DNA from 2 places in the Geobacillus sp. 47C-IIb genome. Region 1 is predicted to be linked to the other one. Evidence: a T-box and tRNA genes for the amino acid it is inferred to sense, from the RefSeq annotation. Region 1 holds a T-box; the other holds one or more tRNA genes.

Evidence for each region. A T-box is a leader RNA that pairs with one kind of tRNA and senses whether it is charged. The one in region 1 lies ahead of pheS (phenylalanine--tRNA ligase subunit alpha), so its partner is inferred to be a tRNA-Phe.
Region 2: it has a tRNA-Phe gene. The T-box ahead of pheS (phenylalanine--tRNA ligase subunit alpha) is inferred to sense a tRNA for this amino acid. The anticodon was not compared.

The regions. Positions count from the first base shown of each region.
Region 1 covers NZ_CP061473.1:1,064,677-1,075,576, reverse strand. The annotation lists gene thrS (threonine--tRNA ligase) at 1-1,437, shown strand, start outside; ribosomal protein L20 leader region at 1,682-1,813, shown strand; gene infC (translation initiation factor IF-3) at 1,867-2,388, shown strand; gene rpmI (50S ribosomal protein L35) at 2,401-2,601, shown strand; gene rplT (50S ribosomal protein L20) at 2,628-2,987, shown strand; partial or broken gene IC804_RS05435 (DUF1294 domain-containing protein) at 3,058-3,308, shown strand; gene IC804_RS05430 (dUTP diphosphatase) at 3,324-3,809, shown strand; gene IC804_RS05425 (M42 family metallopeptidase) at 3,902-4,987, shown strand; gene IC804_RS18480 (helix-turn-helix domain-containing protein) at 5,315-5,470, opposite strand; gene sspI (small acid-soluble spore protein SspI) at 5,748-5,957, opposite strand; gene msrA (peptide-methionine (S)-S-oxide reductase MsrA) at 6,099-6,623, shown strand; gene IC804_RS05405 (TrmH family RNA methyltransferase) at 6,620-7,375, shown strand; T-box leader at 7,445-7,688, shown strand; gene pheS (phenylalanine--tRNA ligase subunit alpha) at 7,728-8,762, shown strand; gene pheT (phenylalanine--tRNA ligase subunit beta) at 8,784-10,900, shown strand, end outside.
Region 2 covers NZ_CP061473.1:2,545,663-2,564,990, reverse strand. The annotation lists gene IC804_RS12965 (zinc metallopeptidase) at 1-531, opposite strand, end outside; gene IC804_RS12960 (aldo/keto reductase) at 688-1,515, opposite strand; gene IC804_RS12955 (dicarboxylate/amino acid:cation symporter) at 1,825-3,090, opposite strand; gene IC804_RS12950 (TRAP transporter substrate-binding protein) at 3,270-4,316, opposite strand; gene IC804_RS12945 (ATP-binding protein) at 4,423-6,000, shown strand; gene IC804_RS12940 (response regulator) at 6,066-6,746, shown strand; gene IC804_RS12935 (LacI family DNA-binding transcriptional regulator) at 6,748-7,725, opposite strand; gene IC804_RS12930 (hypothetical protein) at 8,003-8,692, shown strand; gene yhbH (sporulation protein YhbH) at 8,765-9,922, opposite strand; gene IC804_RS12920 (PrkA family serine protein kinase) at 10,148-12,043, opposite strand; gene trmL (tRNA (uridine(34)/cytosine(34)/5-carboxymethylaminomethyluridine(34)-2'-O)-methyltransferase TrmL) at 12,368-12,841, opposite strand; gene IC804_RS12910 (amidase domain-containing protein) at 12,865-13,731, opposite strand; gene queG (tRNA epoxyqueuosine(34) reductase QueG) at 13,790-14,932, opposite strand; gene IC804_RS12900 (B3/B4 domain-containing protein) at 14,985-15,650, shown strand; tRNA gene IC804_RS12895 (tRNA-Glu) at 15,831-15,902, opposite strand; tRNA gene IC804_RS12890 (tRNA-Ser) at 15,908-16,000, opposite strand; tRNA gene IC804_RS12885 (tRNA-Asn) at 16,005-16,079, opposite strand; tRNA gene IC804_RS12880 (tRNA-Ile) at 16,322-16,398, opposite strand; tRNA gene IC804_RS12875 (tRNA-Gly) at 16,404-16,474, opposite strand; tRNA gene IC804_RS12870 (tRNA-His) at 16,505-16,577, opposite strand; tRNA gene IC804_RS12865 (tRNA-Thr) at 16,586-16,661, opposite strand; tRNA gene IC804_RS12860 (tRNA-Ser) at 16,692-16,782, opposite strand; tRNA gene IC804_RS12855 (tRNA-Ile) at 16,800-16,876, opposite strand; tRNA gene IC804_RS12850 (tRNA-Met) at 16,885-16,958, opposite strand; tRNA gene IC804_RS12845 (tRNA-Ala) at 16,976-17,051, opposite strand; tRNA gene IC804_RS12840 (tRNA-Pro) at 17,061-17,134, opposite strand; tRNA gene IC804_RS12835 (tRNA-Arg) at 17,139-17,212, opposite strand; tRNA gene IC804_RS12830 (tRNA-Leu) at 17,216-17,301, opposite strand; tRNA gene IC804_RS12825 (tRNA-Gly) at 17,309-17,383, opposite strand; tRNA gene IC804_RS12820 (tRNA-Lys) at 17,391-17,463, opposite strand; tRNA gene IC804_RS12815 (tRNA-Thr) at 17,474-17,546, opposite strand; tRNA gene IC804_RS12810 (tRNA-Phe) at 17,560-17,635, opposite strand; tRNA gene IC804_RS12805 (tRNA-Asp) at 17,813-17,888, opposite strand; tRNA gene IC804_RS12800 (tRNA-Met) at 17,893-17,969, opposite strand; tRNA gene IC804_RS12795 (tRNA-Val) at 17,981-18,056, opposite strand; rRNA gene rrf (5S ribosomal RNA) at 18,066-18,182, opposite strand; rRNA gene IC804_RS12785 (23S ribosomal RNA) at 18,464-19,328, opposite strand, start outside.

The DNA.
Region 1 (10,900 bases):
ATTTCCATTTACGAGCAAGGCGAGTTTTTCGATCTTTGTCGGGGTGTGCACGTGCCGTCGACCGGGAAAATCAAAGAGTTCAAGCTGCTCAGCATCTCGGGGGCCTACTGGCGCGGTGACAGCAACAACAAAATGCTGCAGCGTATTTACGGTACGGCGTTTTTCAAAAAAGAAGATCTGGACCATTATTTGCAGTTGCTCGAAGAGGCGAAAGAGCGCGATCATCGCAAATTGGGCAAAGAGCTTGAGCTATTTACGACATCACAAAAAGTCGGACAAGGACTGCCGCTTTGGTTGCCGAAAGGGGCGACGATCCGTCGCTTGATTGAACGGTACATTGTCGATAAAGAAATCGCCCTTGGTTATGATCATGTATATACGCCGGTGCTCGGTAGTGTGGAGCTGTATAAAACCTCAGGACACTGGGACCATTATAAAGAAAACATGTTCCCACCGATGGAAATGGATAACGAAGAGCTCGTGCTGCGGCCGATGAACTGCCCGCACCATATGATGATTTATAAAAGCAAGCTTCATAGCTACCGTGAGCTGCCGATCCGCATCGCCGAGCTCGGCACGATGCATCGCTACGAAATGTCCGGGGCGCTTACTGGACTGCAGCGTGTCCGCGGCATGACGCTCAACGACGCCCATATTTTCGTGCGCCCGGATCAAATTAAAGACGAGTTTAAGCGCGTCGTTAATTTGATTTTGGAAGTATACAAAGACTTTGGGCTGGACGAATATTCGTTCCGCCTGTCGTACCGCGACCCACAAGATAAAGAAAAATATTACGACGACGACGAGATGTGGGAAAAGGCGCAACGCATGCTGCGCGAGGCGATGGATGAACTTGGCCTCGATTACTACGAAGCGGAAGGGGAAGCAGCGTTTTACGGACCGAAGCTCGATGTGCAAGTGCGCACGGCACTCGGCAAAGATGAGACGCTGTCGACTGTACAGCTTGACTTCCTCTTGCCGGAGCGGTTTGACTTAACATATATCGGCGAAGATGGAAAACCGCACCGCCCGGTCGTCATCCACCGCGGCGTTGTTTCCACGATGGAACGGTTTGTCGCCTTCTTGATCGAAGAATACAAAGGGGCATTTCCAACGTGGCTCGCCCCGGTGCAAGTGGAAGTCATCCCGGTATCGTCGGAAGCCCATCTCGATTATGCGTATGAAGTGAAACAAGCGCTGCAAGTAAACGGCTTCCGCGTCGAAGTCGACGAACGGGATGAAAAAATCGGCTATAAAATCCGCGAAGCGCAAATGCAAAAAATTCCTTATATGCTCGTTGTCGGCGACAAAGAAGCGGCCGAGCGAGCGGTCAACGTCCGCCGCTACGGTGAAAAAGAAAGCGAGACTGTGGCGCTTGACAAGTTTATCGCGATGCTAGAAGAAGATGTGCGGCAAAAACGAGTGAAAAAACGATGAGCCAACAGCGGCCCGTAGGCGGCATGCCCGCCTGCCGGGCTGCTTTTTTCAGGTGAACAGCTGCGCTGCCTCAGAAACGGGAACACGAAGGGCAACAAAACTTTTTGTCACAAATCAAAAGTTTTCTCTTGTCAACGAAACAATGATCCGCTATAATAAAGGACGTTGTGTTTATCAAGAATGGATCCTTGACATGCCATCACCAAGGTGGTATAGTGTATAAAGTGAAATGATTGCTTGTTTGTAACGAAAGCAGAAGCACCCGCTTCTCACCTGACCGACGCTTAAGTGGCTGTTGGCAGGTTGTTACGGTTCGTCAATGGTTTATTCGAACATCGTGCGCGGGTGCCTTGTGCATCCGCGCTTTTTTGTTAGGAGCGGGATTCTGCCGACAAACAAGACAGTCGGAAAAAACCTTGGAGGTGGCTCATTATTAGCAAAGATTTTATTATCAACGAACAAATTCGTGCCCGCGAAGTGCGCTTAATCGATCAAAACGGCGATCAGCTCGGCATTAAGTCGAAGCAGGAAGCGCTCGAGATCGCGGCAAGACGCAACTTGGACCTTGTGCTTGTCGCCCCGAACGCCAAACCGCCTGTTTGCCGTATCATGGACTACGGCAAATTCCGCTTTGAGCAGCAAAAGAAAGAAAAAGAAGCGCGCAAAAAGCAAAAGGTGATCAACATTAAAGAGGTGCGCCTCAGCCCGACGATTGAGGAACACGACTTTAATACGAAACTACGCAATGCGCGCAAGTTTTTAGAAAAAGGCGATAAAGTGAAGGCGACGATCCGCTTTAAAGGGCGGGCGATCACCCATAAAGAAATCGGGCAGCGCGTCCTTGACCGCTTCTCGGAAGCATGCGCTGATATCGCGGTCGTCGAAACGGCGCCGAAATTGGAAGGGCGCAACATGTTTTTAGTGCTGGCACCGAAAAATGACAACAAGTAAGGAGGAACTACGATGCCAAAAATGAAAACTCACCGCGGCTCGGCCAAACGGTTCAAAAAAACGGCGAGCGGCAAATTAAAACGCGGTCATGCGTATACGAGCCACTTGTTTGCTAACAAAACGAAAAAGCAAAAACGTCATCTTCGCAAAGCGGCGCTCGTTTCGCCTGGCGATTTCAAACGCATTCGTCAAATGCTTGACAACTTGAAATAATGACCGATCAGTAGGAGGGAAAAATTATGCCACGCGTAAAAGGTGGACCAGTGACGCGCAGACGTCGCAAAAAAGTATTAAAGCTTGCGAAAGGGTATTTCGGCGCGAAACACGCGTTATATAGAGTTGCTAACCAACAAGTTATGAAATCTCTCATGTACGCGTATCGCGACCGTCGTCAACGGAAGCGCGATTTCCGTAAATTATGGATCGCGCGTATCAACGCGGCAGCTCGCCAAAACGGCTTGTCCTACAGCCGCCTCATGCACGGCTTGAAACTGGCCGGTGTAGAAGTAAACCGGAAAATGCTTGCTGACTTGGCGGTAAACGACCAAGCAGCGTTCGCTCAACTCGCTGACTTGGCAAAAGCGAACTTGAATAAGTAATACGAATGGCCATCCTGAACGGGGATGGCCGTTTTTATTTACATAGGAAATGGAGTGAGGGAGGGGCCTTATGATACAATATGCAATAGCCGTCAATCTTCTCGCTTTTTTGCCATGGGGCTTGATAAATATAAGGCGAGACGCCATCGTTTTCGCATCGCCGAGCGGACGCTTTGGCTGCTGGCGTGGTTGGGTGGAGCTTTCGGAGCTATGGCGGGCATGTATACGTTTCGCCATAAAACGCGCCATCGCGTGTTTCGATACGGCTTGCCGCTGTTGGCAGCGGCGGAGTTCGTTGTTTATTGGCTGTGGATGAGGTAGAAAGGGGAGAAGAGAATGAACTGGCCTTTGCTTTACGACATGCAACGCGAGTTAGACACACGCATTGAAACGCAGCACGGCCTAGAGGCTGAAGATTTGTTTGCGCGCAAGCATCTTGCTTTTCTTGTTGAACTTGGTGAGCTGGCGAACGAGACACGCTGTTTTAAGTTTTGGAGCGTTAAGCCGTCTTCACCGGCAGAGAAAGTGCTTGAAGAGTACGTCGATGGGTTGCACTTCCTTTTGTCGCTCGGACTCGAATGCGGGTTGTTCTATGAAAGTGAAACGTCTCCTTCGGCACAACGGCCGCTAGTTGAACAGTTTCTCGCCGTGTTTCGCGCCGCTGACCGGTTCGGGATGACGAAAGCGAGTGCGGATTATCACGAGCTGTTTACCGAATATTTGTGCCTTGGCGCGGCGCTCGGTTTTTCGCCAGATGAAATCACCGCCGCGTACCGTCGAAAAAATGAAGTGAACCATCAACGGCAAAACGAACGGTATTAAGCTTTTTTGGAGAGCAAATGATTGAATTTTGCCAACCGCCAGCTTTTTCAGGTATAATGAAAAAGTGGACAAAAACGGAAAGGGGTGTCAAGATGGCAAAATTGGACGAAACGTTAACAATGCTGAAAGCGTTGACGGATGCAAAAGGTGTCCCGGGCAATGAACGGGAAGCGCGCGAAGTGATGAAAACATACATAGCCCCATATGCGGACGAAGTAACGACCGACGGTCTCGGCAGCTTGATCGCCAAAAAAGAAGGAAAAGCTGGCGGACCGAAAGTCATGATTGCCGGCCATTTGGACGAAGTCGGCTTTATGGTCACGCAAATCGATGATAAAGGATTCATCCGCTTCCAAACGCTCGGCGGCTGGTGGAGCCAAGTGATGCTCGCCCAACGAGTGACCATCGTAACGAAAAAGGGCGACATCACCGGTGTGATCGGTTCGAAGCCGCCGCACATTTTGCCGCCGGAGGCGCGCAAAAAACCGGTTGATATTAAAGATATGTTCATTGACATCGGTGCGAAGAGCCGTGACGAAGCGATGGAGTGGGGCGTCCGCCCAGGCGATATGATCGTACCGTATTTTGAGTTTACCGTGTTGAACAATGAAAAAATGCTGTTAGCCAAAGCGTGGGACAACCGGATCGGCTGTGCGATCGCCATTGATGTGCTCAAGCAGCTGAAAGGCGTTGACCACCCGAACACGGTGTATGGTGTCGGCACGGTACAGGAAGAAGTCGGTTTGCGCGGGGCGCGCACGGCTGCCCAATTCATTCAACCGGACATCGCTTTTGCCGTTGACGTCGGCGTGGCAGGCGATACGCCAGGTGTCTCGGAAAAAGAAGCGATGGGCAAGCTCGGCGCCGGCCCGCACATTGTCCTATACGATGCAACGATGGTGTCGCATCGCGGTTTGCGCGAATTTGTCATCGAAGTGGCGGAAGAGCTGAACATTCCGTATCACTTTGACGCCATGCCAGGCGGCGGCACGGACGCGGGGGCGATTCATTTAACCGGCAGCGGTGTCCCGTCACTGACGATTGCCATTCCAACCCGCTACATCCATTCGCATGCTTCCATTTTGCATCGCGATGACTATGAAAACACGGTCAAGCTATTAGTTGAAGTCATTAAACGGCTTGATGCTGATAAAGTGAACCAAATTACATTTGAATAACGAGCGTAAGGAGGTTGCCTGAAAAGGCAGCCTCTTTTAGCGAAAAAGATCTGCGTATATACAGAACAGGAAACAGGTGTCCCGAACGTTTTGGGACACCTTCTTTTTGGTAGAAACAGCGCTACTTATTGTGCTGGTTTGTATGCGGCGCTTGTTATCCAATTTCTTGATTGGTCAACATGTTGTGACCGTTTTTCGCTTTGCCGGCGGATGTATTCCAACCCGCTTTTGCATTGACGGCAGTAAAACGGTCTCACTAGTTGAGCCGTGCCTCAGGGCAGTTATTTTAGTAAGCAGAGGGATATGATTGGCCGAAAGAGAGTTGAACTACTCACCGCTTAACCGCCTTACAGTTTGTTTGAAGTGGGAGATTCCTGCGAACACTGAGGGATCCCTCAGGCTAATAGCTATTTTTTCTTTTTGCTTGTTCAAAAAGAAGTTAAGGACGAATCGAGAACAACCAAATGTTTTGTTTGGATAGATTCTAAATGGATATGCTTTGTTTACCAGCAGTGTTTTTCCCCTTCCAATTTGTTATGATTACCTATTATATCAAAATGGAAAAGCCGCCCTAGTCGGGCGGGCTTTTTTCGTTGAGGCGAGGTGTTGGGGGTGGCGCTGTTTAGAAGGCGGGCGATGAAACAGAGCATGTAGCTTCATAGTAGGCGTTCTCAAGTTGAAATACGTTTCCCTTTTCCCATAGTCATTGTGTTTCATCAGCCTTCTAGGCGGGAAGGGTGACCGCAGCGCCAGCGACTGCTTACTGTTTGACTGCTTGCTCGAGCGTGGAGAGCATCATGTCTTTTTGCTGCTCATTGGCGTTCGTCCAAATGGCTTCAAAGAGGACGCCAAGGCCGGGCAAATACTTTTCCTCACCACGTTGAATCGCGTCTTCAATCGTATTTTCGAGCTGATCTTTCGAATTGTTTGCGACATTGTGCATAATCGCATGGCGAAGATTTAAATTCATTGTCATCACCTCGTTTGCCGTTGTTGTACAACGTTATCGTTTGCCAATGGCAGCGGATTTATACATCGGTGGTTCACGTCTATGGTATAATGGGGAGCAAATATCAAAATGAAGAAACTTGACGTATGAGGTGACGACACAATGGAAAAAGCGACATTCGCTGGAGGTTGCTTTTGGTGCATGGTGACGCCGTTTGAAGAGCTGGACGGCATTTACGGCATCGTCTCTGGCTATACGGGTGGGCATGTTGAAAATCCGACGTATGAGCAAGTGAAAACAGGGACGACCGGCCATTATGAAGCGGTGCAAATCACGTTTGACCCGGACGTGTTCCCATATGAGCGGCTTTTAGAGCTGTATTGGTGCCAAATTGACCCGACCGATGACGGCGGTCAGTTTCATGACCGTGGACCGCAATACCGGACGGCGATTTTTTACCATAACGAAACACAGCGCCGGCTCGCTGAGCAGTCAAAGCGGGCGTTAGAAGAAAGTGGGCGTTTCTCAAAGCCGATTGTGACAAAAATTTTGCCAGCTACAACGTTTTACCCGGCGGAAGAGCACCATCAAAACTACCATAAGAAAAATCCGGAGCATTACAAGCAAGATCGTGCCGCTTCCGGGCGCGACGAGTTTATCGCCAAACATTGGGGGGCGAAGCGGTGAAGCGGATCGAATCGCCGAAAAATGCACGTGTAAAGCATTGGAAAAAGTTATTGACGAAAAAAGGACGCGAGGAAACCGGGTGCTTTTTGCTAGAAGGATTTCATCTCGTTGAAGAGGCAGTCAAAAGCCAAGCGCCGCTTGTCGAGTTGATTGTGGATGAACGGACGACGATCCCGCCCGGCTGGGACGTCAGCGATGTTCCGGTAGTGATCGTGACCGAGACGGTGATGAAGGCGATCAGCAGCACGGAAACGCCGCAAGGGATCGCTGCCATCTGTCGTCAGCGGCCGCATGAGCTTACAGGTGTGAAAACGGCGTTGCTCATTGATGCCGTGCAAGACCCAGGCAATCTTGGCACAATGATTCGCACTGCCGACGCAGCCGGCATTGATGCTGTCATTTTAGGAGAAGGATGCGCTGACTTGTACAATCCGAAAGTGATCCGCGCAACCCAAGGGTCGTTGTTTCATCTTCCGATTGTCAAAGGCGATGTGGCAGAATGGATCACGCGCTTGAAAGAGCAAGGTGTTCCAGTGTACGGCACCGCCTTGGAGAATGCGGTCGACTACCGTGCCATCCCGCAATCATCCTCATTTGCGCTTTTAGTTGGCAATGAAGGAAGCGGCGTCCGGCGCGAGCTGCTCAAGATGACAACGGAAAATGTCTACATTCCGATTTACGGCCAAGCCGAGTCACTCAACGTTGCCGTTGCAGCTGGAATTTTACTTTACTCCTTGCAGACGGCGCAGTAAAAAATTTCTGACTTACCTTGCCTTTGTCTCTTGGTTTGCGTATAATGAATAGCGACATTTCCCATATCGATAACAACGATGACGGAGAAGAGTAGCTTGCTGCTCGCCATCCAGGGAGAAAACGCCATAGACTGGGAGCGTTTTTATGGCCGACGCAAGTGAAGTTCACCTCCCGAGTTGACACCGGGACCATCCTCTCAGGCAGGATGTAAAGGTGATCCGGCTTCGGGCCGTTATAGCAATGAAGGGAACAGTGCGTCTTCGTTTGCGCTGTTAACAAGGGTGGTACCGCGAGCAACAACTCGTCCCTTATGAGGGACGGGTTTTTTATTTTGTTAGAGGAGGGATTGGCGTGAAAGAACGGTTGCATGAGCTTGAACGAGAAGCGCTTGAAAAAATTGAACAAGCTGGCGATTTAAAAGCGCTCAACGATGTGCGTGTCGCCTATTTAGGCAAAAAAGGGCCGATTACCGAAGTGCTGCGCGGCATGGGAGCATTGCCGTCAGAAGAGCGTCCGAAAATTGGTGCGCTTGCCAATGAGGTAAGAGAGGCGATCCAAAAGGCGCTCGAAGCAAAACAAACGAAACTGGAAGAAGAAGAAGTCGAGCGGAAGTTGGCGGCTGAAGCGATCGATGTGACGCTTCCGAGCCGTCCGGTGAAACTGGGGAATCCTCATCCGCTGACGCGCGTCATCGAGGAAATTGAAGATTTGTTTATCGGCATGGGCTATACGGTCGCCGAAGGTCCGGAAGTCGAGACCGATTATTACAATTTTGAGGCGCTCAATTTGCCGAAAGGACACCCGGCCCGCGATATGCAAGATTCGTTTTATATTACGGAAGAAATTTTGCTTCGCACCCACACGTCGCCGATGCAGGCACGGACGATGGAAAAACATCGCGGGCGCGGTCCGGTAAAAATCATTTGCCCGGGGAAAGTGTATCGCCGCGATACCGATGATGCGACCCATTCACATCAGTTTACGCAAATTGAAGGATTGGTTGTTGACCGCAACATCCGGATGAGCGATTTAAAAGGGACGCTGCGCGAATTTGCCCGCAAGCTGTTCGGTGAAGGGCGCGACATTCGTTTTCGTCCGAGCTTTTTCCCGTTTACCGAGCCTTCAGTCGAGGTCGATGTGTCCTGCTTCCGCTGCGAAGGGCACGGCTGCAGCGTTTGCAAAGGTACGGGCTGGATTGAAATTTTAGGCGCTGGCATGGTGCACCCGAACGTGCTTGAGATGGCCGGCTTTGATTCGAAAACGTATACCGGATTTGCGTTCGGCATGGGGCCGGAGCGGATCGCGATGTTGAAATACGGCATTGATGACATCCGCCATTTCTATCAGAACGATCTTCGTTTCTTGCAACAATTTTTGCGTGTCTAAAAGAAAAAGGAGGAGTTGGGAATGCTCGTTTCTTATCGTTGGCTAGGCGAATACGTCGATTTGACGGGCGTGACGGCGGAACAACTCGCTGATCGCATTACAAAAAGCGGCATTGAAGTCGAGCGGGTTGAAGCGCTTGAGCGGGGAATGAAAGGAGTCGTCATCGGCCATGTGCTCGAATGCGAGCCACACCCAAACGCCGATAAACTGCGGAAATGTCTTGTTGATCTTGGCGAAGGAGAGCCGGTGCAAATCATTTGCGGCGCCCCGAACGTCGCCAAGGGGCAAAAAGTTGCTGTAGCGAAAGTTGGGGCGAGACTGCCGGGCAATTTTAAAATCAAACGGGCGAAGCTGCGCGGCGAAGAGTCGAACGGCATGATTTGCTCGCTCCAAGAACTCGGTGTTGAAACAAAAGTCGTGCCGAAAGAATACGCCGAAGGCATTTTCGTCTTCCCAAGCGACGCGCCGGTCGGCGCTGATGCGCTTGAATGGCTCGGCTTGCACGATGAAGTGCTCGAACTCGCCTTGACGCCGAATCGCGCCGATTGCTTAAGCATGCTTGGCGTTGCCTACGAAGTCGCTGCGATTCTCGGCTGCGATGTGAAGTTGCCGGAAACGGCGGTGAACGAAAATGAAGAAAGCGTCCATGACTACATTTCTGTCCGTGTCGAGGCGCCGGAAGACAATCCGCTGTACGCCGGACGGATCGTGAAAAACGTCCAAATCGGCCCGTCGCCGCTTTGGATGCAAGCGCGCTTGATGGCGGCCGGCATTCGTCCACACAACAATGTTGTCGATATCACCAACTACATTTTGCTTGAGTACGGCCAGCCGCTTCACGCGTTTGACTACGACCGTCTCGGTTCGAAGGAGATCGTCGTTCGTCGTGCCAAGGCGGGAGAAATGATCGTGACGCTTGACGATGTCGAGCGGAAGCTGACTGAAGATCATCTCGTCATCACAAACGGCCGTGAGCCGGTCGCCTTAGCCGGTGTGATGGGCGGAGCGAACTCGGAAGTGCAGGATGACACGAAAACAGTGTTCATCGAAGCCGCGTATTTTACGAGCCCGGTCATCCGCCAGGCGGTGAAAGACCACGGGTTGCGCAGCGAAGCGAGCACCCGGTTTGAAAAAGGGATTGATCCGGCGCGGACGAAAGAAGCGCTCGAGCGCGCTGCTGCTTTGATGGCAGAATACGCCGGCGGCGAGGTCGTCAGCGGTATCGTGGAAGCTAATACATGGAAAGAAGAGCCGGTTGTTGTAACGGTGGCGCTGGAACGCATCAACGGCGTCCTCGGCACAGCGATGACGAAAGAGGAAGTGGCTGGCATTCTTTCAAACTTGCAATTCTCGTTTACGGAAGATAATGGAACGTTTACAATCCATGTTCCATCGCGCCGCCGCGATATTACGATCGAAGAAGATATTATCGAGGAAGTCGCCCGTTTGTATGGCTACGACCATTTGCCAGCGACTTTGCCGGTGGCCGAAGCAAAACCGGGCGAGTTGACACCGTACCAAGCGAAACGCCGCCGTGTCCGCCGCTATTTCGAAGGCGTGGGCTTGTTCCAGGCGATCACGTATTCGCTTACTAGTCCGGACAAAGCGACGCGGTTTGCTTTGGAGACAACCGAACCAGTCCGCTTGGCGTTGCCGATGAGTGAGGAGCGGAGCGTTCTCCGGCAAAGCTTGGTGCCGCATTTGCTCGAAGCGGCGAGCTACAACCGTGCCCGCCAAGTTGAGAACGTCGCGCTATATGAAATCGGCTCTGTCTATTTGTCCAAGGGGGAAAACGTCCAACCGGCGGAAAAAGAACGGCTCGCCGGCGTCATCACCGGTTTATGGCATGCCCACCTTTGGCAAGGAGAGAAAAAAGCAGCTGATTTCTATGTTGCAAAAGGCGTGCTTGACGGCTTGTTCGCCCTGCTTGGGCTGTCTGATCGCATCAGCTACCGTCCGGCGAAGCGTGCTGATTTGCATCCGGGGCGGACGGCGGAGATTGTGCTTGACGGCAAAGAGATCGGCTTTGTCGGCCAGCTCCATCCGGCTGTACAAAAAGAGTACGATTTGAAAGAAACGTATGTCTTTGAACTCGCCTTCGCTGAGCTACTGAATACAGAAGGCGAAACGATCCGTTA
Region 2 (19,328 bases), 1.5 Mb from region 1:
AAACCGTTTCGCCCGTGCACTTGCATTAAACTCGACGGGTAGCGTAATAATCTGAAACGCCACTGCCAGTGAGAAGAACAAAATGCCGAGACCGAGCAACGAAAATTGTTGAAGCAAAAATCCCACCAACAGCAAAAACGGAGCCACACCGGAAGCGAAGTTCACAATTGGAAACATCCGGTGGCGAAGAACAAGCGCCGCGTACCCTTGCTGATGCTGAACAGCATGGCCGACTTCATGAGCGGCAACGGAAATGGATGCGATTGAGCGCCCGTAAAAGACCGGTTCGGACAAACGAACGACGCGGGAAATTGGATCGTAATGGTCAGAAAGCCGCCCCGGCACGACCTCAACCGGCACATGGTGCAAGCCGTGACGATCCAAAATCATGCGCGCCACTTCCGCTCCCGTCAAGCCTGATGAAGCCGGGACTTCGGACCAAGTTTTGAAGTTGCTCGACACTTTCCATTGTGCCCAAAGCGAGATCAAGAAAGCAATAAAAATGAAAATATCCATCGGATGGAATAGCATCGCAGCACCCTCCGTTTTTCTAATGATCATCCAATGTATATACTATTATTTATTGTACTTGTTCATTGTTTCATACGTCAAACATACCGCTTTGGTTTCATCATATCTCTAGAAAAAACAGCGCCGACGATGGGCGCTGTTTAACCGATCCATTCATCAAAAATTGAAATTGTCCGGATCGGCTCCAATCCGCTTGTTCAAGTTTAACGCATCGATTTGTCTCATTTCCTCATCTGTCAGCGAAAAGTCGAAAATAGTAGCGTTTTCTTTAATGCGCGCCGGCGTCACCGATTTCGGAATCGTCACGACACCGTTTTGCAAATCCCAACGCAGCACGACTTGCGCCGGTGTTTTTCCGTATTTTTTCCCAATCTCAACGATTGTTGGTTCGTTTAAAATTTCCCCGCGCATAAGCGGCGACCATGCCTCAAGCTGGATGCCGTTTTCTCGACAGAACGCATGCAGCTCTTTTTGCGTTAGGCGCGGATGATACTCAACTTGGTTGACCATAGGCTTAATTTCACAATCGGCTAGTACATCTTGCAAATGGTGAATTTGGAAGTTGCTTACACCAATCGCGCGCACATAGCCGTCTTTATACAGCTTTTCAAGCGCCTTGTACGTTTCTTTATATTTCCCTTTCACCGGCCAGTGGACTAAGTACAAGTCAACGTAATCAAAGCCGAGCTTTTTCAAGCTTGTATTAAACGCTTTGAGCGTCGTTTCATATCCTTGGTCCGTATTCCATACTTTCGTTGTCACAAACACTTGCTCGCGCGGAATACCCGATTCGCGGATCGCTTGTCCGACCCCTTCCTCGTTTTCATAAAAAGCGGCCGTATCAATATGGCGATATCCTACCTCCAATGCGGTACGCACCGCTCCTTTTACTTCCTCTCCCTCTTTTACTTTGTAAACACCAAGACCGACCCACGGCATTTTCACACCGTTATGTAATACAGTGCAATCTTGCAAACTATTCACTCTACTTCCCCCTTCAACATCTATATAGTTTTATTATGGGAAAACAGCCAAGAAAAAGCAAAATATATGCCCAAAGGTGCCGTTTGGATTTTGATTCAAACGTGCTTACTTTACTTTCATTTTGGCTGCAGTATTCATCACTCTCTTGTCATCATCCCTTTGTTGTTTGTATAGGAGTGTAGTATTTCACTACCCAAAATCGTTTAGCGCCGGAAACATAAAGTGAAGTCCACTCCGTTTCTTAAATGTACTAGAAAAAAGCTGCTCTAAAGGCCAACTGTGCGGCCTTTTGGAGCAGCCCCATGTTTCTTACTTCGCAATGGTCATATTCCCTTCCGCTAGTTTTTGTTCAGCAGAAGGATGAAACTCATTTTCCATTTTCGAAACGACAACCGTGGCTACTGCGTTGCCAATAATGTTTGTAATCGCCCGCGCCTCGGACATAAAACGGTCGACCCCAAGCAGCAAGGCGATACCCTCGACCGGAATCATTGGGAACGCCGCTAACGTGGCGGCTAGGGTGATAAAGCCCGAACCGGTCACCCCTGCTGCCCCCTTCGAGGTGAGCATTAACACTCCAAGCAACGTCAACTCTTGCCAAATGCTTAAATCAATCCCGTATGCTTGGGCGATGAAAATGGCCGCCATCGACAAATAAATCGATGTGCCGTCCAAGTTAAACGAGTATCCAGTCGGAACGACAAGGCCAACGACCGACTTCGAGCAACCGTATTTTTCAAGCCGCTCCATCAACCGCGGCAAAGCCGATTCAGATGAAGACGTGCCAAGAACGAGCAACAATTCTTCTTTAATATAGGCGAGAAACTTAAAGATGTTAAATCCGTAAAACTTGGCAATCCCGCCGAGCACGATGAAAATAAAGAGCGCCATCGTAATATATACCGATCCCATCAGCTTGCCGAGCGACACGAGCGAGCCGAGACCGAACGTGCCGATCGTATACGCCATCGCACCAAATGCGGCGATCGGTGATACCTTCATGACCATGTTGACGACGCCAAAGAAAATTTCTGCGATCCGCTCAAACAAGGAAAGCACTGGTTTGGCTTTTTCCCCTAAACCAGCCGCCGCCAATCCAAACAGAACGGCGAAGAAGAGCACCGGAAGCAATTCCCCGCTGGCCATCGCCGCGACAACGTTATCCGGGATAATGCTTAGCACAAAATCAACAAACCCATGGCTTGTTTCTTCCGCTTGCTTCGTATATTGTGAAATGTCGCCACCTTTGGCTGCATCAGTGTTGAAGCCAACCCCTGGTTTGATGAGGTTAACAACAACAATTCCAATCGCCAACGCAAACGTCGTCACAATCTCAAAGTAAAGGAGGGCCTTTCCGCCGATGCGGCCAATTTTTTTCAAGTCTCCCATATTGCCGATCCCGATCACAACGGTAAAGAAAATGATCGGGGCAATCACCATTTTAATCAACTTAATAAATCCATCAGCTAACACTTTTAATTTAGAACCAAATTCCGGAAATAAAAATCCGACGATAATCCCTAAAACAATACCGATAATGACTTGTACGGTTAAATTTTTGAATTTCCCCCTCATTTCTCCCACTCCTTTCACCGTCTTGACAACGCTTTCAACAACATCATAAAGAAAAGTCAGCCAAATAAAAATATTATGGTGATAATGGTCATTTTGGTCTTTTTGGTCTTAAACGTTTGCGAAGTTGCAACTACAAAACTGCGTTGATTCCCATAAAAAAAGCTTCCACTGATGGAAGCTTATTCACGGAATCCCTTGATTTCATTCAACATTCTAGAACCGAATTGTCTCGTAAACTCCTTATACAACGGGGCAAATTTCTGTTCCCATCTCTTTCTTTCCTCCTCCGATAACAAGTAAAGCTGGACGCTCTTTTGCTGCTTCAGCTGTTGCAATTCCCGCTCGTTTTGTGCCTTTGACTGCCGCAAATTCCATTGGGTCGCCTCGGTCATCGCTTCGGCTATTTTTTGTTGAATCTCTTTCGGCAAACTGTCCCAAAACGATCGGTTCATCATGACTGCATAGCCAAGATAGCCGTGGTTGCTAATCGTAATATATGGTTGAAACTTGTAAAACCCCTTTGAATAGATGTTGGAAATCGTATTTTCCTGACCATCAAACTCATGTTGCTCAAGCGCCCGGTATACATGGTCAAACGAAACGGCAACCGGTTCACCGCCAAGCAAGCGGAACTGCTTATCGATCACTTCGCTCGGCATAATGCGAAAACGCAAGCCCCGGAAGTCATCAGGCTCGATAAGCGGACGAGTTGTTCCCATCATCTGTTTAAAGCCGTTGCTCCAAAACGCTAGTCCTTTGATTCCTTTTTCTTCAAGCATTCCGAGCAGTTCAGCTCCGACTTTTCCAGTGAACACACGACGCACATCGTCATCATCGCGAAATAAAAAGGGCAAATCGAGCACTTGCCACTCCGGAATCAGTTCTGTGACCTTTGAAAATGACGGGGCAATCATTTGTACATCACCGCGCAGCAGCGCATCAAGCTCCTCCCCATCCGAGTAAAGCGAACCGTTCGCGAACACTTCGACTTTGACACGGCCGTTCGTCTTTTGTTCCACGAGTTCGGCAAACTTTTGCGCTGCTAGCCCCTTCGGCGTATTTTCCGCAACGACGTGGCTAAAATAGATGATAATTTGTTTTTGCAATCCTTTTTGTTCATCGTCGTACACAATCCGTTCCTGATCGGCTTGGCGGCTGACGTTCCAAGCAACAAGGCCGATGCCGATCATAAGAAGGAGTACCCACAATTTCCATAGCTTTCCCATTGTCCACACCGTTTTCGTCCATCGTTTTCTTCTTTTTTATCATATCACCGGAATCATGTTAGAATAAATAATAATGAATTTTCTGCCTAAACAGAGGAGTTCACCGATGAATCGACTGCCGATCCGTTGGAAAATTACGATTTTAATTTTTGTTATCGTCAGCTTTTCGATGCTGCTGAGTGGTGTTTTTATTATAAGCGACTTTTTCCATACAAAGGAAGAAGAGTTAAGCCAACGCGCCCTATTGACAGCGCGCACCGTATCCGAACTGCCGGAAGTCAAGCAGCACATTGTCGGGCCAAAGGAAAACCGGGCGCTCGTAAACCCGATCGTCGAACGGGTACGCATCATCCATAGCGCTGATTATATTGTTGTGCTCGATATGAACAAAATTCGTCTCTCTCATCCGCTTCCATCAATGATTGGCACCGTCTCCCGCGGGGCTGATGAAGGGCCGGCGTTCGCGGAACATACATACACATCAAAAGCACGTGGAGAAATCGGGACAGTAGTTCGCGCCTTCGTCCCTATTATGAATCGCCACCATGAACAGATTGGCGTCGTCATCGCCGCCTACCGATTGCCAACGTTTTTAGAAGCAATTGATACGCTAAAAGAAGAAATCGCCATGGCCGTTATTTTGTCGTTGCTCGCTGGTGGAAGTGGAGCTTGGCTGCTCGCCTCTCATATTAAGCGGCAAATGTTTGAACTAGAACCGCATGAAATTGCCAAACTGCTTGTTGAGCGAACAGAGGCGTTTAACGCTATGCACGAAGGCGTCATCGCCATCGACAGCAATGAAAATATTACTATTTTTAACGATCGGGCGAAACAAATGCTTGGTATCGAAGGGGATGTGATTGGGCAGCCCATCCGTTCTGTCATTCCTGATACGTATCTTCCCGAAATATTGAAAGTGAACAAGCCGATTTATAACAAAGAGCTGCAGCTTGGCAATTTAACGATCTGGAGCAATCGCATCCCGATTAAAGTCAATGGGAAAACCGTTGGTGCAATCGGCATTTTCCAAGATCGCACAGAAGTGAAACGGCTGGCTGAAGAACTAACGGGGGTAAAAGCGTTTGTCCATGCCTTGCGTGTGCAAAACCATGAATACATGAATAAGCTCCATACGATTGCCGGACTGATCCAGCTTGGCCATATTGAGAAGGCGCTTGAATACGTGTTTCAAGTTACAGAAGAGCAGGAGGAACTCACGCAGTTTTTAAGCCGCAACATCAAGGACGAAAGCATTTCAGGGTTATTGTTAAGCAAAATCCGCCGCGGCAAAGAGCTTGGCATTCTTGTGACGATCGACCGGCACAGCCACCTTTATCGTTTTCCGCCGCGCCTCGACCACCATGATTTCGTCGTTCTCCTTGGCAACTTAATTGAAAACGCCTTCGATGCGTTCCAAGGGGTAACCGGTCGGGAAAAAGAAATTTACGTTAGTATTGAACAAAATGAAGACATTTGCTCCCTCTCAATCGAAGATAACGGCCAAGGCATCGCTCGCGAGCATATCGATCGCATTTTTGACGAAGGCTTTTCAACAAAAGGACAAAACGGGCGCGGCATCGGCCTATATTTAGTGAAGCAAATTGTGGAAAAAGGAAACGGTCACATCGATGTTCAGTCTGAGGAAGGGAAAGGGACCGTATTTACCATTACATTTGATATGTAACCTTATTCATACAGTGGCAGCCGCATTCGACAAGCCCCTGCCCCAAGCCAAAGGAGGGAAAGACAATGTACCGTGTATTGCTCATTGAAGATGACCCAATGGTCCAAGAAGTGAACCGACAAATGATTGAACAAGTGAACGGTTTTGCCGTCGTCGGCCTCGCCGGGAACGGAGAAGAAGGACTGCGCCTCATCGAGGAGCTCCACCCTGATGTAGCGGTCATTGACATTTACATGCCGCAATTAGATGGCCTTGAAACGTTAAAGGAAATTCGCGCCCGTGGGCATGAAGTCGACATTCTAGCCATCACGGCCGCAAGTGATATTGAAACAGTACGCCGCGTTTTACAAAACGGCGCGTTTGATTATATTGTCAAACCGTTTAAATTTGAACGGCTCAAGCAAGCGCTAGAAAACTATCGGGCATTCCGCCAATCGCTCGCCGAAAAACAGTCGCTCACTCAAGCAGAACTCGATGCGTTGCGGCAAACGGCCGAACGGTATGTCGACCCACTCCCTGAACTTCCAAAAGGATTAAACGAAGTGACATTGGAAAAAGTCGTCACTTATTTGCGCCAACAGTGCTCCCCTGTCTCCGCTGAAGAAGTGGCTGAAGGCGTCGGCATCGCCCGCGTCACCGCTCGCCGCTACTTAGAATACCTTGAGAAAAGTGGAAAGGTTGTGCTCGATGTGCAATATGGCAGTATTGGTCGCCCCGTCAACCGCTATCAGTTGAAACGAATATAGCTTACCCGGTAGCCCGCACGACCAACCGGGTAGGCAACTCTTCTTGTTTTCGAGGAACATTTCCTGTCTCCAGCCAATGGTGAAGAAGCCGAAACGCTTTTTCCCCCAACGTAAAATGAGGGAGTGCCACTGTCGTAATGCCCAACATTTCGGCCAGCGGATCATTATCAAACCCGATGATAGTAAGCTCTTCTGGAATGCGCACCCCGATGCGTCGTGCCTCCAATACGATACCGGCTGCCACTTGGTCGCTCGTTACAAGCAATGCACTCGGACGCTCTTCCATTGCCATCCATTGTTCGATCACGCGTTTTCCGTCTTCAAGAAATAGACAGCCGTCAAAAATCCATTGGCGCTGGGGCGTAACGCCGACATCACGCAACACATCTTGATACGCCGCTTCTCGCGCTTGGCTGTTCGGTCCTGTCCTTCTCCCGATGCAATAGCCAATCCGTCGATGTCCTTTTTTCACCAAATAGTGAAGAGCTTTGGCGAACGCTTGATAGTGGTCGATATAGACCGTGAAAAAATCATATTCTGTCACTTGCTCGCATAAAACGATGGGGGCCTCTTCTTGGTATGCGTCAAAAATTTCCCATCCCACTTCATGAGAACAGACAATCAAGCCATCCATTTGCTTCATTCGCAACCGCTCTAACGCCTCGAGTTCCCGCTCTACGTCATAATTCGTCTGAAACAAAAGCAACTGATAACCATAACGAAGCGCCTCTTTGGAAATCCCTTCAATGACCGCTGAAAAATAAGGATGATGAATGTACGGAAGCATGACTCCGACAATCATTGTCCTTCCTTTTGCCAAATGAACGGCTTGGATGTTTTTTGTATAATTGAGCTTCTCAACTGCTTCCCAAACTGCCTTCCGCTTTTCCTCACTCACATATGGATACCCGTTTAATACCCTTGATACGGTAGATACTGACACACCCGCTTCTTTCGCCAAATCACGGATGTTCGCCACGTTCCCACCCCTTCCTAAAAAACGCTTGACTTGAAACGCGTTTCATCCATTATGTTGATTTCACCATCTAGTATACAAAAGGAGGGGTTCATATGCTTCACGGATTTGCTTTACTCGCTCTGCTCGTCACTATCATTTGGGGAGGCGCACATATCGCCTTGAACGCGGAAAATAAAAAGAAAGTAAGAAAAAAGGAAAAGTAAGGGGAAGATTCAGTTTGTTTCCACTGTTTCAACTGCTATAATGAATGGTATATGGATAGCAAGGAGGAATCAAGATGGTTCCATATTGGAAATCGCTTTTCTTGATTGCCGTCACCGCTGCCTTTCTTGCCGGTTGCGGTACGGAGACACCTTCATCAAAAGAGGAAGAAGCGAAAGGAAAACAAACAGTTAGTCTAGACGAGACTTCTACCAACATGCAACCATCAGAACCAACCGGCCAAGAAATTCCCCCTGTTGATGAACAAAAGCAAGCAGGAGGGGGGCAAAATGGGTCGAAGGGGGATGAAACCGACTTTTCCCGCCCGACGACTTCGTTGTCTTATCAAATTGGAAATCAAACGGTCACAGGAACAGCAACGTTGACAACAAGCGACAACCAACATTTTTCGCTCTATGTCCTAGAGGGATGGACACTCGACGCCGAAGAACCGCATGCTGATGTACTGCTCCATGGAGACACGTTTGCCCGCATCCGCCTTCTTCCTAATGAGGAGACAAACTATGAACAATTGGCCAAAGAACATGCCCAAGCGATTGACGCCAACGCCGCCCGTCAGCAAACTAATCAACTTCCAAAACCGTTCACTGATGCTCTTTGGTACATCGCTCAAGCTGACGGTGTTACCGTCCATGTGATCGCCAGCACCCAACCGGCGCCGATGCTTTTGACAGTGCACGCCCCTAAGGGAAAAGATGTGCTTGGCGCTGTGCTCGCCATGGTGGCCACACTGCAAAAGCAATAACTTGCTAGGGAGGGCTATCGCCCTCCCCTCCTTTTTAATAAAGAAAAACCCCCTTTTTCATTTGCAAGAGGGTCAAACCGGCTGCTCGCTTTCTTCTTTGCGGAAAAACGTTCTCATGGCATGAAACACATCTGATTTTTGCTTTAAAATATAATAGCGGAATTTTTCATCTTTAATATTACGGTACGCTGACATGAGCGTTGAATGGCGGTTGTACTGGTTAACTTCCCCGTACCCAAACATGTTCGACACTTTCATCAACTCTTGAACAAGCTTGACGCAACGGGCGTTGTCAGATGTCAAGTTGTCCCCGTCAGAGAAGTGGAACGGATAAATGTTGTAGCGTGACGGCGAATATTTTGTTTCAATCAGTTCCAACGCCTTGCGGTAAGCCGACGAACAAATCGTTCCACCGCTTTCCCCTTTGGTGAAAAATTCTTCCTCACTGACGACTTTCGCTTCGGTATGGTGGGCAATAAAGGCGATGTCCACCGTCTCGTACTTCGTGCGCAAAAAGCGTGTCATCCAGAAGAAGAAACTGCGCGCCATATATTTTTCCCACATGCCCATTGAACCACTTGTGTCCATCATCGCTAAGACGACTGCTTTCGATTCCGGTTTGACGACTTCGTTCCACGTTTTAAACTTCAAATCTTCGCGGTAAATCGGATAAAAGCCCGGTTTGCCGCTCATGGCATTGCGTTTGAACGCAGCGAGCATCGTCCGCTTTTTATCGATGTTCCCCATCAGTCCGGTGCGGCGAATATCGTTAAACTCGATATGCTGAACAACGTTTTGGTCGCGCTCTTTCTGCTTCAAGTTCGGGAGTTCCAGTTGACTAAAGAACGCCTCTTCAATTTCCATCAACGACACTTCGGCTTCGTAATAGTCTTGGCCTGGCAAGTCGCCAGCTCCTTGGCCTTTTCCTGGCCCCTTCCCCTCCCCGCTTCCATCTCTGGCTACCACGTCACCGACTTGGCTGTCCCCGTTTCCTTGACCGACATGCTTATTTTTCTCGTAGTTATAGCGGATTTTATACTCATCAAGCGAGCGAATCGGAATTTTAATGACGTCACGTCCGTTGGACATAATAATGCTTTCTTCCGTAATTAAATCCGGCAAGTTATTTTTGATCGCTTCTTTTACTTTTTCTTGATGGCGCTTTTGATCGTCATATCCTTTGCGGTGGAGGGACCAGTCTTCTTTCGATACAATAAAATTCCCCTTCATTTTTTCCCCTCCTTTGTTAAAATCATTTTCACACTTTTCATTTTCCCGCATATACTTATGTTGGCGTCATCAAAACGGACCATCACTATGCCAAGTTGTTTATTTTATCCTATGCAAAAATTCGAAATAATTGACAGATGAATGTGGAAAATGGACAAGGAATCAAGAAGTGGACAAGCCCGATTATCGGCGTAAAAAAAGCATGCCCGAATACTCGAGGCATGCCTAACGGTTCAACAAGCTGCCGACATATCGGAGCAATTCATTCGCTGATGTGGAATTATACCCGTACTCATCAATCAAACGGGCGACAACTTCGTTGATTTTTTTCAATTGCTGCTCATCGGGGGTCTTCGTCGATGTCGTAATTTTCACGATGTCTTTCAAATCAGCAAACAGCTTTTTCTGGATCGCTTCGCGCAACCGTTCGTGCGAATTGTAATCAAACTTTTGTCCTTTGCGCGCGTAGGCGGAGATGCGGATTAAAATTTCTTCGCGGAACGCCTTTTTCGCATTTTCAGAAATGCCGATTTGTTCTTCAATCGAGCGCATCAGTTTTTCATCCGGATTCATTTCCTCGCCAGTGAGCGGGTCGCGCAGTTTCGTTTTGTTGCAATATGCTTCGACATTATCCAAATAGTTATCCATCAACGTTTTCGCCGACTCTTCATACGAATACACGAACGCCTTTTGTACCTCTTGCTTGGCGATTTCGTCATACTCTTTGCGCACAAGCGAGATGAAGTTCAAATATCGTTCACGATCTTCTTTTGAGATGGATGGATGTTGATCCAACCCTTCTTTCAGTGAACGAAGCACATCGAGCGCATTAATCGATGGCACTTCTTTTCGGATGATGCAAGCCGAAATGCGGTTGATGACATAGCGAGGGTCGATGCCGCTCATTCCTTCGTCTGGATGCTCTTTTTTCAGCTCTTCTACATCGACTTCGTTGAACCCTTCGATCATCTCTCCGTCATACAGGCGCATTTTCTTCAATAAATCCACATCCGGCCGTTTCGATTCTTTCAGCCTCGTCAAAATCGTAAACATGGCCGCAATGCGCAGCGTGTGCGGGGCAATATGCACATCAGCAACGTCGCTTTCTCGAATCATTTTTTCATAAATGCGCTCTTCTTCCGAGACACGCAAGTTGTACGGGATCGGCATCACGATAATGCGCGAATGGAGCGCTTCATTCTTTTTATTGGAAATAAACGATCGGTATTCTGTTTCATTTGTATGGGCAACGATCAGTTCATCAGCGCTGATAAGCGCAAACCTTCCCGCTTTGAAATTGCCTTCTTGCGTCAACGATAGCAAATGCCAAAGAAATTTTTCATCGCACTTTAACATCTCTTGAAATTCCATAATGCCGCGGTTTGCTTTGTTCAGCTCGCCGTCAAACCGATACGCCCGCGGGTCGGATTCTGAACCATATTCAGCAATGGTCGAGAAATCGATGCTTCCCGTCAAATCAGCGATATCTTGCGATTTCGGGTCGGACGGGCTGAACGTCCCGATGCCGACACGCCGATTTTCTGAGAAGAAAATGCGTTCGACCATCACGTCTTCAATCCGACCACCGTATTCTTTCTCAAGCCGCATCATATTGAGCGGCGACAGCTCCCCTTCAATGCGAATGCCGTATTCACGGTAAAAATCGTCGCGCAAATGGTGAGGAATGAGGTGAAGTGGATCTTCATGCATCGGGCAACCTTTAATCGCATAAACGGCGCCGCGCTCCGTTTTTGAATACTCCTCAAGCCCGCGCTTCAGGAGCGTTACCAACGTTGACTTCCCGCCGCCAACCGGCCCCATCAGCAGCAAAATCCGTTTGCGTACATCAAGTCGTTTTGCCGCTGGGTGGAAATATTCTTCAACAAGCCGCTCGAGCGCCTCCTCGAGCCCAAACAAATGCTGGCTGAAAAACTTATACCGTTTCCGCCCGTTCACCTCTTCAACCCCAGCGTCTTTAATCATATTATAAACGCGCGAATGAGCCGACTGGGCGACCCACGGCTTTTCTTTTAAAATCTCTAAATACTCAGCGAACGTTCCTTCCCATCTCAGCCTCTCTTCCTCTTCCCGGTACCGTGCGATCTTTCTTAAAATATCCATAAAGGACCTCCTCACCCTTGGATGTCTTACAGCAAGATTATTACAATTTATGCGAGGATGTCCCGTATCATTCGCCACAAAAAAAATTTTGTCTTCGAACAGTTCGCGGCAGTCATTCACATGCTCGGCCATATTCGTTATAATAAAGGGGAAACGCCTGCCACTTTCATTGCAAGGGAGGAAAAAACGATGCGCACATTGCTGATGTTAGGAGTTATCATCGCCTTTTTAACAGCCATTTTCACGGCTGGGTACGAAGACAAACCGGGTGTCAAACAATAAAGCCCAAAAAAACGACCTCCATAGCGAAGGTCGTTTTTTTGTTTACGACAATCCGTGAAACCGTTGCTGACGCAGTGCCTCATACACTAAAATAGCCGCCGTATTTGATAAATTCAACGAACGGACTTTGTCGTTCATCGGGATGCGCAAGCAACGATCCTTGTTGGCCTCGAGGAGCTCCTTCGGCAACCCGGTCGTCTCGCGGCCAAATACAAAAAAAATGTCTTTTTTCTGATCGCTGAAGTCAAACGAGTCATAATATTGCTGGCCAAACTTCGTAATAAAGTAAAATTCTCCCCCCGGAAATCGGGCAAACAGCTCGTCAATGGAGTCGTAATACGAAATATTGACATATGGCCAATAGTCAAGCCCGGCGCGCTTTAACATTTTATCATCCGTCGAAAACCCGAGCGGACGAATCAAATGAAGCGCTGTATCCGTCGCCGCACATGTGCGGGCGATATTCCCTGTATTTGCTGGAATTTCTGGTTGGTATAGTACTACATGAAGCGGCATTTCGTTCACCTCAACAACGTCGTTTATTTGCGATCAATGATGTGAAAAAATTTATACCGGATGTTCGGCGTATAGGCGCTCGAATCTTCGTATGACCAATACCGCATTCGGCTGTTCGTCGTATGGGCATTCACAAGCGGCATCCCATCTTGGTCTTTGGCCACCACAATGGTGGAATGGTCGAAGCGTCCATCCCCTTGAAAATCATAACAAATGACATCACCTGCCATCAATTGTTCTGGTTCAGGGACTTCCACCGCCTGTAGACCGATGCGCGATCCACTCAAATACCAGCGCAGCGAATGGGCGACCGCCCAGCTGTAACTCCAGCTTCCGTTTTGACACCACCATCCCCGCGCCCTGTTCGGATAGCCGGTCATTGGCGCTCCGCCCGCATACAAACATTGGGAAACAAAGTTCGTGCAATCAACAGAAAAAGACGGAAACGCCGGGTTATGCCGATTCCACCACGTTTCTGCATACCGTACCGCCTGAGCACGGTCATATTGGTAAGAAAGGCGCTCTCCTGTCCATTGCTCACGTTCGACACGAGGCGCTTCAACGTATTCCCCCATCCGGCTAACCCGTTTATCATCCACCAACTCGGTGCCTAAAAAACGGGCGCATCGCTCCTCGACTTGCTCCTCAATATATAAAGTTGCCCCGTGCTTAATTAAAAATTGATGATGGGCAATATAAACCATTTTTGTCTCTCGCTCGACTGTCTGTCTGCCGATAATTTGCCCTCGAATAGTGCAACGGACAATTTCTGCCCCACGCCTTTGGCAAAGTTGCTGCTTCCTAGTAATTTCTTCATCGCCTTGGATATTGCTTTCCGAGACAAATGAGTGCGCCCGCTTATCGAGCCAATCATGCAGCCGCTTTTTCATGCCGCTCCCCACTTTCGTTTTTGTTACTACCTTATGTGAGGAAGCGGCAGTTTTTTCCCTATTCCTTTACCTCTGTCAACAGTTTCAACCCTTTTTCGATTTCGGCGACTACATCTGAATCTGTTTCCGTTTGTCTTGCCTCTTCGAGATATGGCTTGGCACTTACATCCCCGATTTTCCCGAGCGCCCACGCTGCTGTCCCACGGATGACGGGACGGCTGTCTTCTTTCAGCAGCCGCAATAAATGCGGAACAGCTGTCCGGTCTTTATAATGGGCGAGCGCCAAAATGGCGTTGCGCTGGATCGGTTTTTTCCCGCGCCATGAGCCTGCCATTGCGCCGAATTTCTCTTTAAACTCACGATTGCTTACCTGAAGAAGCGGGATGAGCTTCGGTTTCGCTGCCTCGGGATCCGGCTCGAATTCCGGATGCAAGTGGAAATCTTTCTTCTTGTTTTCCGGGCAGACCAACTGGCACGTATCGCAACCGTACAACCGATTGCCGATTTTCTCACGAAATTCATCGGCTAAAAAGCCTTTCGTTTGCGTCAAAAATGAGATGCACCGCTGCGCATTCAGTTGTCCCCCTTGCACGAGCGCCCCTGTGGGGCACGCATCGATGCATTTCGTACATGTGCCGCACCGGTTTTCGATCGGTTCATCGGGCGGAAACGGAATCGTTGTAATCATCTCACCCAAATACACGTACGAACCAAACTCCGGCGTAATAATGGAACAGTTTTTCCCACTCCAACCGATCCCTGCCCGCTCTGCCACGGCCCGGTCAGCGAGTTCTCCCGTATCCACCATCGAACGAACACGGGCATGTGGTACCTTCGCAAGTAAAAATTCTTCAAGTTGGCGTAAACGTTCCCGCAACACATCATGATAGTCTTTTCCCCACGATGCACGACAAAAAAGGCCACGCCGCTCATTTTTCGTCCCGCGTGGAGCATCTTTCATTTTTGATGGATAGGCAAGCGCAATGGCAATGATCGATTTCGCCTCGGGAAGAAGCAACGACGGATTTGTCCGCTTTTCAATATCCGGTTCCTCAAATCCGGATTGATAGCCAAGCTCCTGTTGCCGACGAAGCCGCTCCTTTAGTTCCACAAACGGATCAGCGCTTGCAAAACCGATTTTATCGATGCCGATCGACCGGCTGTATTCAATCACTTCCTGTTTCAAAGAGACAATGTCCATTATTTTCCCTCCCTTCGAGGTATATGGTAAAATGAAACACGGGGTGATTCATATGAAATGCATCATATCAGAAGAATTAAAACAACGTCTTCCTTCGGGCAAATTTGGCGTGATCCGCTACCACCATATCGAAATCGGCGACTCGCCGCAAATGTTAAAAGGCCGGCTTGAACTGTTTCAAAAGTCGATTTACTTTGAGCTACAGGAAAAAGCCATCGCCGACATTCCCGAGCTCGCCGAATGGCGTCAGGCATTCAAACAAATCGGCACGGATCCAGGGCGTTACCGACCCTCAAGTGAAAGCTTATACCGTCGTATCCAGAAAAAAAACTTTGTTCCATCGATCCATTCAGCAGTCGATGTAAACAACTTCTTTTCGCTCTATTATAAAATACCACTCGGCATTTACGATCTTGATTGTATCCAAGGATCCGTGATGATTACCGTAGGTACAGAACAAGATGAATACATAGCTCTAAATGGACGCACCGTCAACTTTGCGAATAAACTCGTCAGCAAAGATGAACACGGTCCGTTCGGCAGCCCAATCGTCGATTCCAAACGCACAGCGGTGACAAAAGGAACGAAAAACGCTTTGCAAATCGTTTATTTTCTTCCATCGATTCCTGAAGATGTTGCCAATCGCCAACTTCAGGCTATTCAAACGATGTTTACGCAAATCCATGGCGGTGAGGCCGACGCACAATTGCTAGTATAATAAAAAAACGCAATGCCTCGTTCTATGACGAAACGAAACACTGCGTTGTCCCCAATATTTTATTTAAAACTTAACGAAACTCATTATAACAAAACAGTACGTACATGGCAAGAAAAAACGCAAAAATCGACAAAATTCGTCGTATAAAAGGGGCACCAGAATATCTGGTGCCAACAACGATGACCCGTACGGGATTCGAACCCGTGTTACCGCCGTGAAAGGGCGGTGTCTTAACCACTTGACCAACGGGCCAATCATGGCGGAGAAGGCGGGATTTGAACCCGCGCGCCGCAAAACTGCGACCTAACGGTTTAGCAAACCGTCCCCTTCAGCCACTTGGGTACTTCTCCATAATGGCTCCGCAAGTAGGATTCGAACCTACGACCTACCGGTTAACAGCCGGTTGCTCTACCGCTGAGCTATTGCGGAATAACTAAGAAACATTCTTCCAAATCTACTTCGTCTCTTCCTCTACTAGCTGATTCAGCTTATTCGAGGATGTTTATGCTCAGTGTCCCTTCCTCTACTAGCCAATTCAAAGAAGCTGAATGCGTCGGGACAACTCGTAGCCTATTCGATGAAGTAAGGGCTCGTCGCTGAGCTATTGCGGAATAATCAAGAAATGCTCGATTAGTATTATATCGAATCATCTGACAATATGCAATGGAAAATGGTGGGCCTAAGTGGACTTGAACCACCGACCTCACGCTTATCAGGCGTGCGCTCTGACCAGCTGAGCTATAGGCCCATAAAAGCGGGTGATGGGAATCGAACCCACGACATCAGCTTGGAAGGCTGAGGTTTTACCACTAAACTACACCCGCAACAAATATAAATTAAGGAAGAAGAGAAAGGGCGACTAGTGGGAATCGAACCCACGCATGCCAGAGCCACAATCTGGTGCGTTAACCACTTCGCCATAGCCGCCACATTGATGGTGCCGGCTGCAGGACTTGAACCCGCAACCTACTGATTACAAGTCAGTTGCTCTACCAATTGAGCTAAGCCGGCATGATGTAAATTTATTCATGGATAAATGGATGGCGGAGGAGGAGGGATTCGAACCCCCGCGCGCCTTGCGACGCCTCTCGGTTTTCAAGACCGACCCCTTCAACCACTTGGGTACTCCTCCAAAAAGTAACGTAATAATGGTGGACCTTGTAGGACTCGAACCTACGACCGGACGGTTATGAGCCGTCTGCTCTAACCAGCTGAGCTAAAGGTCCGATAATAATGGCGGTGGAGGGGATCGAACCCCCGACCTCACGGGTATGAACCGTACGCTCTAGCCAGCTGAGCTACACCGCCAAATTTATATATTTGAATGGTGGAGCCTATCGGGATCGAACCGATGACCTCCTGCGTGCAAAGCAGGCGCTCTCCCAGCTGAGCTAAGGCCCCACAGGAAAATCGGGAAGACAGGATTTGAACCTGCGACCTCACGGACCCGAACCGTGTGCTCTACCAAGCTGAGCTACTTCCCGTCAACGCGCTCGAGAGGATTCGAACCCCTAACCTTCTGATCCGTAGTCAGATGCTCTATCCAATTGAGCTACGAGCGCAAGTGCCGAGGGCCGGACTCGAACCGGCACGGTAGTTACCTACCCCAGGATTTTAAGTCCTGTGCGTCTGCCAATTCCGCCACCCCGGCAAACGAGTGGAGCGGAAGACGGGGTTCGAACCCGCGACCCCCACCTTGGCAAGGTGGTGTTCTACCACTGAACTACTTCCGCATTGTGATGAGCCATGGAGGACTCGAACCTCCGACCCTCTGATTAAAAGTCAGATGCTCTACCTACTGAGCTAATGGCTCATATGAGGGATGCCGGCTGCAGGACTTGAACCCGCAACCTACTGATTACAAGTCAGTTGCTCTACCAATTGAGCTAAGCCGGCATATCCACAATGATGGTGGCTCGGGACGGAATCGAACCGCCGACACAAGGATTTTCAGTCCTTTGCTCTACCGACTGAGCTACCGAGCCATATGTTATTTTCTACCTCGTTCATTGAATTACCCTGTGCCTCTTCCTCTACTAGCGGATTCGAGGAAGTATGATGCGTCGAGGCAACTCGCAGCAAATTCGATGATGCTGATGCTCGTCTCTACCGACTGAGCTGCCGAGCCGCATGTGATTTTTTATTTCATAGTTTTGAAATAATGGCGGTCCCGACGGGACTCGAACCCGCGATCTCCTGCGTGACAGGCAGGCATGTTAACCACTACACTACGGGACCATTTTGGTTGCGGGGGCAGGATTTGAACCTGCGACCTTCGGGTTATGAGCCCGACGAGCTACCGGACTGCTCCACCCCGCGACGATTGAAAGTGGTGGAGGATGACGGGATCGAACCGCCGACCCCTTGCTTGTAAGGCAAGTGCTCTCCCAGCTGAGCTAATCCTCCATTTATCATGCCTAGCAGCGACCTACTCTTGCAGGGGCGCTGGCCCCAACTACCATCGGCGCTGGAGAGCTTAACTTCCGTGTTCGGGATGGGAACGGGTGTTTCCTCTCCTCTATCACCACTAGGCAACAACAGACAAGTATTATTATAATGAAAAACAGCTTATTGTCAAGCTTTTTTTCATTCCTTCAAAACTAGATAACCGTTTTTGGGGGAAGAAGCCTCCGCTTTTCGTACTGTCTAGCTCCGGCCGCCATCGGCTCGCGACGCTTCGGTCCTGCTGTGGCGGCGACACATTGCATACGCTCCTGTGGCACCACCCACGCAGAACCAAGCTTTGCTTGGTTCGAGCCTCCTCGCAGGCCCTCCAGCACGTCTCGCCGATAGGCGGGCGGCCTCCGCTTTTCTAGGTTAAGCCCTCGATCGATTAGTATCCGTCAGCTCCACGTGTCGCCACGCTTCCACCTCGGACCTATCAACCTCGTCATCTTCGAGGGATCTTACTCGCTTAACGCGATGGGAAATCTCATCTTGAGGGGGGCTTCACGCTTAGATGCTTTCAGCGCTTATCCCTTCCGCACATAGCTACCCAGCGGTGCCCCTGGCGGGACAACTGGTACACCAGCGGTGCGTCCATCCCGGTCCTCTCGTACTAAGGACAGCTCCTCTCAAATTTCCTACGCCCACGACGGATAGGGACCGAACTGTCTCACGACGTTCTGAACCCAGCTCGCGTACCGCTTTAATGGGCGAACAGCCCAACCCTTGGGACCGACTACAGCCCCAGGATGCGATGAGCCGACATCGAGGTGCCAAACCTCCCCGTCGATGTGGACTCTTGGGGGAGATCAGCCTGTTATCCCCGGGGTAGCTTTTATCCGTTGAGCGATGGCCCTTCCATGCGGAACCACCGGATCACTAAGCCCGACTTTCGTCCCTGCTCGACCTGTCCGTCTCGCAGTCAAGCTCCCTTGTGCCTTTGCACTCTCCGAATGATTTCCAACCATTCTGAGGGAACCTTTGGGCGCCTCCGTTACCTTTTGGGAGGCGACCGCCCCAGTCAAACTGCCCACCTGACACTGTCTCCCACCCCGATAAGGGGTGCGGGTTAGAATTTCAATACCGCCAGGGTGGTATCCCACCGACGCCTCCACCGAAGCTGGCGCTCCGGCTTCCCTGGCTCCCACCTATCCTGTACAAGCGATACCAAAATTCCATATCAGGCTGCAGTAAAGCTCCACGGGGTCTTTCCGTCCTGTCGCGGGTAACCTG